DNA from 3 places in the Pseudomonas baetica genome. Region 1 is predicted to be linked to each of the others. Evidence: predicted binding sites of a transcription regulator. Region 1 holds the regulator's gene; each other region holds the start of a gene.

The links. Region 1 encodes sigma-54, which starts transcription at its own class of promoters, with help from an activator protein. Its sites were predicted from a motif close to ANTGGCATNNANNTTGCTNT; they were not measured.
Region 2: a site for sigma-54 is predicted at 1,401-1,420, ahead of ATI02_RS27435 (CmpA/NrtA family ABC transporter substrate-binding protein). Genes of this name have one in related genera too.
Region 3: a site for sigma-54 is predicted at 1,708-1,727, ahead of flgB (flagellar basal body rod protein FlgB). Genes of this name have one in related genera too.

The regions. Positions count from the first base shown of each region.
Region 1 is NZ_PHHE01000001.1:2,297,981-2,301,255, forward strand. It holds gene lptB (LPS export ABC transporter ATP-binding protein) at 1-178, shown strand, start outside; gene ATI02_RS10550 (RNA polymerase factor sigma-54) at 367-1,860, shown strand; gene hpf (ribosome hibernation-promoting factor, HPF/YfiA family) at 1,934-2,242, shown strand; gene ptsN (PTS IIA-like nitrogen regulatory protein PtsN) at 2,254-2,718, shown strand; gene rapZ (RNase adapter RapZ) at 2,722-3,275, shown strand, end outside.
Region 2 is NZ_PHHE01000001.1:5,922,075-5,925,349, forward strand. It holds gene ATI02_RS27430 (ANTAR domain-containing response regulator) at 1-47, opposite strand, end outside; gene ATI02_RS27435 (CmpA/NrtA family ABC transporter substrate-binding protein) at 63-1,274, opposite strand; gene ATI02_RS27440 (quinone-dependent dihydroorotate dehydrogenase) at 1,509-2,528, shown strand; gene rmf (BatR family protein) at 2,765-2,980, opposite strand.
Region 3 is NZ_PHHE01000001.1:5,351,146-5,354,420, reverse strand. It holds gene flgE (flagellar hook protein FlgE) at 1-35, opposite strand, end outside; gene flgD (flagellar hook assembly protein FlgD) at 66-794, opposite strand; gene flgC (flagellar basal body rod protein FlgC) at 810-1,253, opposite strand; gene flgB (flagellar basal body rod protein FlgB) at 1,257-1,667, opposite strand; gene cheR (protein-glutamate O-methyltransferase CheR) at 1,954-2,781, opposite strand; gene ATI02_RS24740 (chemotaxis protein CheV) at 2,828-3,275, opposite strand, start outside.

The DNA.
Region 1 (3,275 bases):
CAAAGCCAAAGGCATCGGCGTGCTGATCACCGATCACAACGTGCGTGAGACGCTGGACATCTGCGAAACCGCTTACATCGTCAACGACGGTCAACTGATCGCCGAAGGTGACTCCGCAACCATCCTCGCCAACGACCTGGTGAAGGAAGTGTATCTGGGCCACGAATTCCGCCTGTAAGCATATTGGTGCCGGGAGAGCCGCCCGGGCGCTGTATCGATTCAAGCAGAATTTAATACGCTTTAATTGTTACAGCGCTCTAGGCAAACACTTCAGTTTCAGGCATATAATTTGCTTAAGTTTGGCGCTTCGGCGCCCTGTAGTGGATGGCGCATGCGCGCCGGCGAATAAGGTGTTAAGCCCCTGCCATGAAACCATCGCTAGTCTTGAGAATGGGCCAGCAGCTGACGATGACACCGCAGCTGCAACAGGCCATCCGCCTGCTCCAATTGTCGACCCTGGATCTGCAACAGGAGATCCAGGAGGCTCTGGAATCCAATCCGATGCTCGAACGCCAAGAAGAAGGCGACGACTTCGACAACTCCGATCCACTGGCCGATAACGCCGAACAGAAGCCCAACACCGAGATTCAGGAACCGTCCTATCAGGAAGCCGCCCCGACGGTGGATAACCTTGAGGACGGCGAGTGGAACGAGCGCATCCCCAATGAGCTTCCGGTCGACACTGCCTGGGAAGACGTCTACCAGACCAGCGCCAGCAGCCTGCCCAGCAGCGATGACGACGAGTGGGACTTCACCACCCGCACTTCCGCCGGCGAAAGCCTGCAAAGTCACCTGCTGTGGCAATTGAACCTCGCGCCGATGTCCGACACCGATCGCCTGATCGCCGTGACCCTGATCGATTGCATCAACAATCAGGGTTACCTGGACGAAACACTCGACGAGATCCTTGAGGCGTTCGACCCGGAACTGGACATCGAACTGGACGAAATCGAAGCCGTCCTGCACCGCATCCAGCAATTCGAACCGGCCGGCATCGGCGCCCGCAACCTCAGCGAATGCCTGCGGCTGCAATTGCGTCAGCTATCGGCCAAGACCCCGTGGCTGGCTGAAGCCAAACGCCTGGTCAGCGATTACATCGACCTGCTCGGCAGCCGCGATTACAGCCAGTTGATGCGCCGCATGAAGCTCAAGGAAGACGAGTTGCGGCAGGTCATCGAACTGGTGCAGAGCCTCAACCCGCGTCCGGGCTCGCAAATCGAGTCCACTGAAGCTGAATACGTCGTACCTGACGTGATCGTGCGCAAGGACAACGAACGCTGGCTGGTCGAGCTCAATCAGGAGTCGGTGCCACGCCTGCGGGTCAACGCACAGTACGCAGGTTTCGTGCGCCGTGCCGATACCAGCGCCGATAACACTTTCATGCGCAATCAGTTGCAGGAAGCACGCTGGTTCATCAAGAGCCTGCAAAGCCGCAACGAAACCCTGATGAAAGTGGCCACGCAGATCGTCGAGCATCAGCGCGGCTTCCTGGAGTACGGCGACGAAGCGATGAAGCCTCTGGTTCTGCATGACATCGCCGAAGCCGTTGGCATGCACGAATCGACGATTTCACGGGTGACCACGCAGAAATTCATGCATACCCCGCGCGGTATCTATGAATTGAAATACTTTTTCTCCAGCCACGTCAGCACCTCCGAAGGCGGCGAATGCTCGTCCACGGCGATCCGCGCGATCATCAAAAAACTGGTTGCCGCGGAAAATCAGAAAAAGCCGTTGAGTGACAGCAAGATCGCTGGTTTACTGGAGGCACAAGGCATTCAGGTGGCTCGCCGCACCGTCGCCAAGTACCGCGAATCCCTCGGGATCGCGCCTTCGAGCGAACGCAAGCGGTTGATGTAAGCCACGTTACAGCGTTCCAGTGGCAGGCTATCCGGCCTGCCGCTTTATGCACTGGCAACGAAGGAGAAGCTGTATGCAAGTCAACATCAGTGGACACCAACTGGAAGTGACCGAACCTCTGCGCGCTTATATCGGCGAAAAACTCGAACGATTGGAGCGCCATTTCGACAAGATCACTAACGTGCAAGTCACGATGTGTGTCGAAAAACTGAAGCAGAAAATCGAAGCCACGCTGCATATTCCCGGCAATGAAGTCGTCGCCAACGCGGAACATACCGATATGTACGCGGCGATCGACTTATTAACCGACAAGCTGGATAAACAACTCAAAAAGCATAAGGAAAAGACCCAAAGCCTGCTCCAGGGCGCCACCGGTCGATAACCCCCCACTCCATGATCCGACTTGAAAATATCCTGACCCCCGGCCGTTCCCTGGTGAACGTGCCGGGCGGCAGTAAAAAGAAAGCCCTCGAACAAATTGCCAATCTCATCGCCCGCGAAGTGCCGGCGCTGGAAATGCAGGATGTCTTCGAGGCCCTGATCGCACGTGAGAAACTCGGCTCCACCGGTTTCGGCAACGGCATCGCCATTCCTCACTGCCGTCTGAAGGGATGCACTGAGCCTGTCAGCGCCTTGATGCACCTTGAAGCCCCTATCGACTTCGACGCTATCGACGGCGCTCCGGTTGATCTGTTGTTCGTCTTGCTGGTGCCGGAAGCGGCGACCGATGCGCACCTGGAATTGCTGCGCCAGATCGCCAGCATGCTGGATCGCAAGGACGTGCGCGATAAATTGCGTAGTGCTTCGAGCAACGAAGCCTTGTATCAGGTCGTCGTGGACGAACAAAGCGGGCATTAATTCATGCGCTTGATCATCGTCAGTGGCCGTTCCGGCTCGGGCAAAAGTACTGCCCTGAATGTCCTTGAAGACAACGGCTACTACTGCATCGACAACCTGCCGGCCGGCCTGCTGCCGGAACTGGCCGAACGCGCCCTGATTCATACCGAACTGACCCAGCCGCTGGTGGCAGTTTCGATCGATGCGCGCAACCTGCCCAGCCATCTCTCGCGCTTCCCCGAGCTGCTGGAAGAAGTCCGCAGCCGCCATATCCAGTGCGATGTGCTTTATCTGGATGCCGATGAGGAAACGCTGCTCAAGCGCTTCTCGGAAACCCGCCGACGCCATCCGTTGAGCACTGCCAATCGCTCGCTGGCCGAAGCGATCCATGATGAAACCGCCCTGCTCGGCCCCATTGCCGATCTGGCCGACCTGAAGATCAACACCACCCATCTGAACCTGTACCAGTTGCGTGACACCATCAAGCTGCGCTTGCTGAATCAGCCTGAGCCCGGAACGGCGTTTCTGGTTGAATCGTTCGGCTTCAAGCGGGGCATGCCGGTCGATGCGGATCTGGT
Region 2 (3,275 bases), 3.6 Mb from region 1:
CGCCCGACTTTTTTTGCGGTGTCGTTGATCAGCAGAATGCGCAGCATGTTCGCGGTCTCCTGTCAGCGGCGGGCGAGAAGGCGAGCGTCGTCGCTCAGGGCGTGCAGCTTGAAGCTGCGGGCGTACCCGGCTGGATCGCTGCCGTCCCAGATTTTGCCGTCGAGCAACTGACTGCTGCGCATGTCCGTGCCCCACGCGGCGACGCCCACGGCGGTTGCCGCTTCGCGATAGATGTCCAGTTGCTGCACCTGACCCGCCACGGCGAGGTAATCCGGGTCTTCGCGCAGCAAACCCCAGCGACGGAACTGGGTCATGAACCACATGCCGTCGGACAAGTACGGCAGATTCACTTCTCCCTTAGCGTGAAAGCGCAACGCGTGTGGATCCTGCCAGCGATTGCCGAGGCCATCGGCGTAATCGCCGAGAAAACGCGGCTCGATGCAGGCCGCGGGGGCGTCGAGGTATTCCGGCGCACTCAACAGTTGCGCGGTGCTGCGGCGGTTTTCCGGGCTTTCTTCGATGAAGCGGCTGGCTTCAAGGATCGCCATCACCAGCGCCCGCGCGGTGTTCGGGTACTGCTCGACGAAGGCGCGGGTGCAGCCGAGGACTTTTTCCGGGTGATCGGGCCAGATGGTCTGGCTGGTGGCCAGGGTGAAACCGAGATCCTGCTGCACCGCGCTGGCGGCCCACGGTTCGCCGACACAGAATCCGTCGATGCGCCCGGCCTGCAGGTGCGCGACCATTTGCGGCGGTGGCACCACCACGCTGTCGACATCCTGTAATGGGTGAATGCCCTGGCTCGCCAGCCAGTAATAAAGCCACATCGCGTGTGTGCCGGTCGGGAAGGTCTGGGCGAAAGTCAGTTTTGCGCGGGATTGGTGCACGTGGCGATCCAGCGCTTCAGGACTGCTCACGCCGAGGCTTTGTAGGCCGTGGGACAGGTTGAGGCTCTGACCGTTTTGGTTGAGGCCCATCAACACGGCCATGTCGGTGGATGCGACGCCGCCGATGCCCAAATGCACGGCGTAGATCAAACCGTACAGGCTGTGGGCGGCATCGAGTTCGCCGCTGACCAGTTTGTCGCGCAAATTGGCCCATGACGTCTGACGTTTCAGGTTCAGCGTCAGGCCATAAGGCTGGGCGAAACCCTGAGTGGCGGCGACGACCACCGAGGCGCAATCGCTCAGGGCCATGAAACCGAGGTTGATCGCGCTTTTTTCCGGGGCGTCGCTGCCGTTGACCCAGGCCAGTGGCCCGACGGAGGGTTCATTCATCGCATGCACCTGCAAAAGCCGCCTTGAAAAAAAACGTCGCCCCAGGCTTTGCGCAGGCAAACCCGAAGACGACGCCATTGTCCTTGCCTGCACGCCGTCATTGGCCTGCCGGCTGATAACAAGGAGGGTGCAAGGCATATGCCAGTCGCGCTGATTTGCGCATGCGCCTCGCGCGGCAGGTGGATGCCCGGCTATAATCGCCGCCTCTTTTCGCCGCCCGAGTCATCGCCGCCCATGTATTCCCTGGCCCGTCAGCTGTTGTTCAAACTTTCCCCGGAAACCTCCCACGATCTGTCGCTGGATCTGATCGGCGCGGGTGGGCGTTTGGGCCTCAACGGCTTGCTGTGCAAGGCGCCGGCGAAGGTGCCGGTGACAGTCATGGGTCTGGACTTCCCGAACCCGGTAGGGTTGGCAGCCGGTCTGGACAAGAACGGCGCGGCCATCGACGGCTTTGCGCAGTTGGGTTTCGGTTTTGTCGAAATCGGCACCGTGACCCCGCGTCCGCAGCCGGGCAACCCGAAACCACGGATCTTCCGCCTGCCGGAAGCCGAGGCGATCATCAACCGCATGGGCTTCAACAACCTCGGTGTCGATAACCTGCTGGCGCGGGTGGCTGCAGCAAAATATAAAGGCGTGTTGGGCATCAACATCGGCAAGAACTTCGATACGCCGGTTGAGCGTGCGGTTGACGATTACCTGATCTGCCTGGACAAAGTCTACGCCCACGCCAGTTACATCACGGTCAACGTCAGCTCGCCGAATACCCCGGGCCTGCGCAGTCTGCAATTTGGTGATTCGCTAAAGCAGTTGCTCGCGGACCTGGCCACGCGCCGCGCTGAACTGGCCTTGCGTCATGGCAAGCATGTGCCGTTGGCGATCAAGATCGCGCCGGACATGACCGACGAAGAAACCGCGCAGGTGGCGCAAGCGCTGATCGAAACCGGCATGGACGCAGTGATCGCGACCAATACCACCCTGAGCCGTGTTGGCGTTGAAGGCATGGAGCATGGTGACGAGGCGGGCGGCCTGTCCGGCGCGCCAGTGCGTGACAAGAGCACCCACACGGTGAAAGTGCTGGCGGCTGAGATGGGTGGTCGGTTGCCGATTATTGCGGCGGGCGGAATTACTGAAGGCAAGCATGCGGCAGAAAAGATCACGGCCGGTGCGAGCCTGGTGCAGATTTACTCGGGCTTCATCTATAAGGGCCCGGCGTTGATTCGCGAATCCGTAGACGCGATCGCCGCCCTGCGCTGATCCTTGTGGGAGCGAGCCTGCTAGCGAAGGAAGTGTATCTGTCGCTAATAATGTGACTGGACGAAGGCTTTCGCGAGCAGGCTCGCTCCCACAGGGTTGTGCCCGGCACAAGAAACTGCAGGCATAAAAAAGGGCTCCTCGAAGGAGCCCCTGGGCCGAAGCCCGCCGTCCGGGAAGGACGTGCGTGGTTAATGCGGTACAAATTCAGATTGTCGTGTCGGAATTAATGCCCTGTGTCAGCCGACGGCGTGAAGTTCGTTGAGTCTGTGGATTCCCGCAGTGCCGGTCATACCGTCCCAGTTGTCGCCGCGTCCTTCTCGCCAGCCGTTGATCCAGGCTTGACGTACCGACGGTAGAGTAAATGGGCAAAGCTCACGGGATTTGCCACCAACGCCATATTGATATCCGCGCAAAAATGCTCTTTCCAACGGATCACGCTTAAGTCTTCTCATAGGGTGTTTCCCTCACTTGTTGACTGTTTGTGTCGCGTTGACCTCAACCGAGGTCTGGCAGAAAAAACTCTGCCTTGGGGCGGCTCGCTGCCGGCGTGGCGAGCCAAGGTGTTGACGCCGTTGCGACGTCAACCTGTGGTCAGTTCTAACCAATGAGTCACAGCGATGGAATGACCGTTTTGTCATAAGGACGTAACGAAAAAGATGCTATAGCGATAAGTAACCGTGTATTTGTTCAATGTTTATTGAGCAAACCCCGGTATGATCGGCCTCGCGCTGGATGATGGGGTTAATT
Region 3 (3,275 bases), 3.1 Mb from region 1:
GCATAGAGACCGCTAAGGCCGATATTGAAAGACATATTCCACTCCTTTGTGCCGGTTAGTCGGCTCTATATACCAATGGTTTGTACTTTGGACAGGGCAACGGAGCCCTTGCCGGCCAGGTTGAGCATCAGCTCGCCACCGGACTGGCTCATGGTCACGCTGTTGACGGTGGCCGGCAGGTAGGTCGCCAGATCCGTCGCCGTGCCGTTGATCGCAGCACTGGCCTTGAAGGTGTAAGTGCCGACCGGCACCACGGTGCCCGACGAGTCCTTGCCGTCCCACGTAAAGCTGGCAGCGCCGGCTGCGCGACTCCCCAGATCAATGGTGCGTACGGTTTTGCCGCTGCTGTCGGTAATCGTCACCGTGCCACCGGCGATGGACGATGGGACCGTCGCCGTGCCGGTCAGACCTTTGCTCGGATCGTCGAGTTGGGCGGTGTTGGTCTGCACAATCACGTTGCGACCCACCAGCGACGACGCCTGCAACGCCTGCGAGGAGTTGTAGTTGCCAGCCAGCGAGCTGACCGTGGTGTTGAGCGTGGTAATGCCTTCCAGACTGCTGAATTGCGCCAACTGCGCAACGAAGGCGCTGTTGTCCTGCGGGTCGAGCGGGTTCTGGTTTTTCAGCTGGGTAACCAGCAGTTGCAGAAACGCATCCTTGCCCAGCGCTTTGCCGCCGGTGGTGCTATTGGTCGCTGCTGCAATGCCATCCGTGGTGGTGCTGCTCGTCTTCCTCGACGAGTTCGCCAAGATGTCTTTCAGGCTGAGGCCGCTGGTGGTATCGGTAACGCTCATGGCAGTCGCCCCTTATTACTGACCCAGGGTCAGTACCTTCTGCATCATGGTTTTGGCGGTGTTCATCATTTCGGCGTTGGTCTGGAACGAACGGCTCGCGGAAATCATGTCAGCCATTTCTTCCACCACGTTGACGTTCGGGTAGTAGACGTAGCCTTTGGCGTCAGCGGCCGGATGGTTCGGCTCGTAACGCGCTTCGAGATTGCTCTGGTCTTCGACTACGCCGAGTACCTGCACGCCTTGACCGGCGGCGTCCTGGCTCTGGAACAGCGAGTTGCTGCCGCTGTTCTGGCCGCCCTGGAACATGGTGGCGAACACCGGGTGACGGGCGCGATAGGTCTGGTCGATGCTCGACGAGACGGTTTCGGCGTTGGCGATGTTCGAAGCCACGGTGTTCAGACGCGTAGTTTGTGCGCTCATGCCGCTGCCGGCAATGTTGAAAACGCTGGACAGGGACATGGATTACTCTCCGCGCAGGGCTGATACCAGCCCTTTGAATTTGCTGTTGAGCAGCGTGAAGCTGGCCTGGAAACCGACCGCGTTTTCCGCGTAATTCGATTGCTCAAGCTGCGCGTCCACGGTGTTCTGGTCGATCGACGGTTGCATCGGCGTGCGATACATCAGCGACTCATCACCATTGCCCAGACCTTCAGCCTCGATGTGACGGCTGTTGGTCATGTTCAGGGCGAACGTACCGCCGCTCTTGGTTTTCTCGGTCTGCGCCTCAAGCACTTTGGAGAAATCCAGATCCCGAGCCTTGTAGTTCGGGGTGTCGGCGTTGGCGATGTTGTTGGCCAGGACTTCGGCACGCTGAGCGCGGAAGCCGAGGGCTTTTTCGTGAATGCCGAGCGCTTTATCGAAGCTGATGCTCATGTCGGGAACCTTCGGGTGACCGGTTTTTCGTAACTGAGCTTTAGCAAGCGGCGTGCCAATGTGAGAAGTGCCCGTAATCAGGGGCTTTGCGCGGAGTCGGCAAGGCGGCAATGCCAGAAAAGCGGCAACCGGTTTCCGCCGGATGCCGCTTTTCTGCCGCTTGACTGCCTCTCTCACGACCACCACCGCTCCCACAATGGGATTTGAGGTGTGTGGTGGATATATTTCAGGCATAAAAAAACGGCAGGCCTTTGCGGACCTGCCGTTTTTTGTGTCGCCGATGCAATCACTTCGCCTGGTAAATAATCCCCGGGCTGCACTGAACCATCTGGTAATGATCCGGCAAGCCGTTCAACGCTTCGGAAGCGCCAAGGAACAGATAGCCGCCCGGCTTCAACGTACTGTGAATGCGCAACAGGATGTCTTTCTTCACTTCAGCAGAGAAGTAGATCAACACGTTGCGGCAAAACACGATGTCGAACTTGCCAAGCGCTGCATAGCTATCGAGCAAGTTGAACGAGCGAAATTCTACCCGATTCTTGATCGGCGCCTTGATCACCCAGCGGCCCGGCCCTTTCGGGTCGAAATAGCGCTGCAAACGATCGGGGGACAGACCGCGCCCGATCGCCAGGCTGTCGTACTCGCCGGTCTTGCAATTGGTCAGCATGAGGCCGGACAAGTCCGTGGCAACAATCTGCACCCCCATCTTCAACTGGCCAAGATTGCTGCGCTCGAACTCGTCGATCGACATCGACAACGAATACGGTTCCTGACCCGACGAGCAGGCTGCGGACCAGATCCGCAGACGCTGGTTGGGACTGGCCTTGATGGCTTCGGGCAGCACCTTGTTCTTCAAGACTTCAAACGGATAGGTGTCACGAAACCACAGGGTTTCGTTGGTCGTCATGGCATCGACCACCTGCTCGCGCAAACCGCTGCGCGGCTGGGTCTGGATGCGCTGAACCAGCTCACCCAGAGACTTGATGCCTTGCTGCTCCATCAGTTTGTTGAGACGGCTCGAGACCAGGTACTGCTTGTTTTCACCGAGCAAAATGCCACAGGCTTTTTCCAGGAAGACCCGGAACTGTTCGAAATCCAAATTACCCGTAGACAATGATGCCGCCTCTTAAATCGTGTTGACCGCCAAGAGCAAAACGCTCTCAGCTGATATCTGCTGCTTTGATCCGGTCGACTACCCGGGATGCCAGGTCATCAGGGCGGAATTTGGCCAGGAAGTCATCGGCACCGACTTTCTTGACCATCGCCTGATTGAATACCCCCGACAACGAAGTATGCAGGATGATATGAAGCTTTTGCATGCGAGGATCACCGCGAATCTCCGCCGTCAGTGTGTACCCGTCCATCTCCGGCATCTCGATGTCGGAGATCATCATCAGGAACTCTTCTTCCGGCTTCTTGCCCTCGTCGACCAGCTTGCGCAGATAATCCAGCGCCTGCTTGCCATCGTTCAACGCCACTACCTCGACGCCGATCGTCTGCAGGCACCGCGTGACCTGCTTGCGCGCCACCGACGAGTCATCGACCGTCAGCACCCGCAGCGACAACGCCTTGGTCTGAGTCTCGACATCGACCACACCCACCGAAATC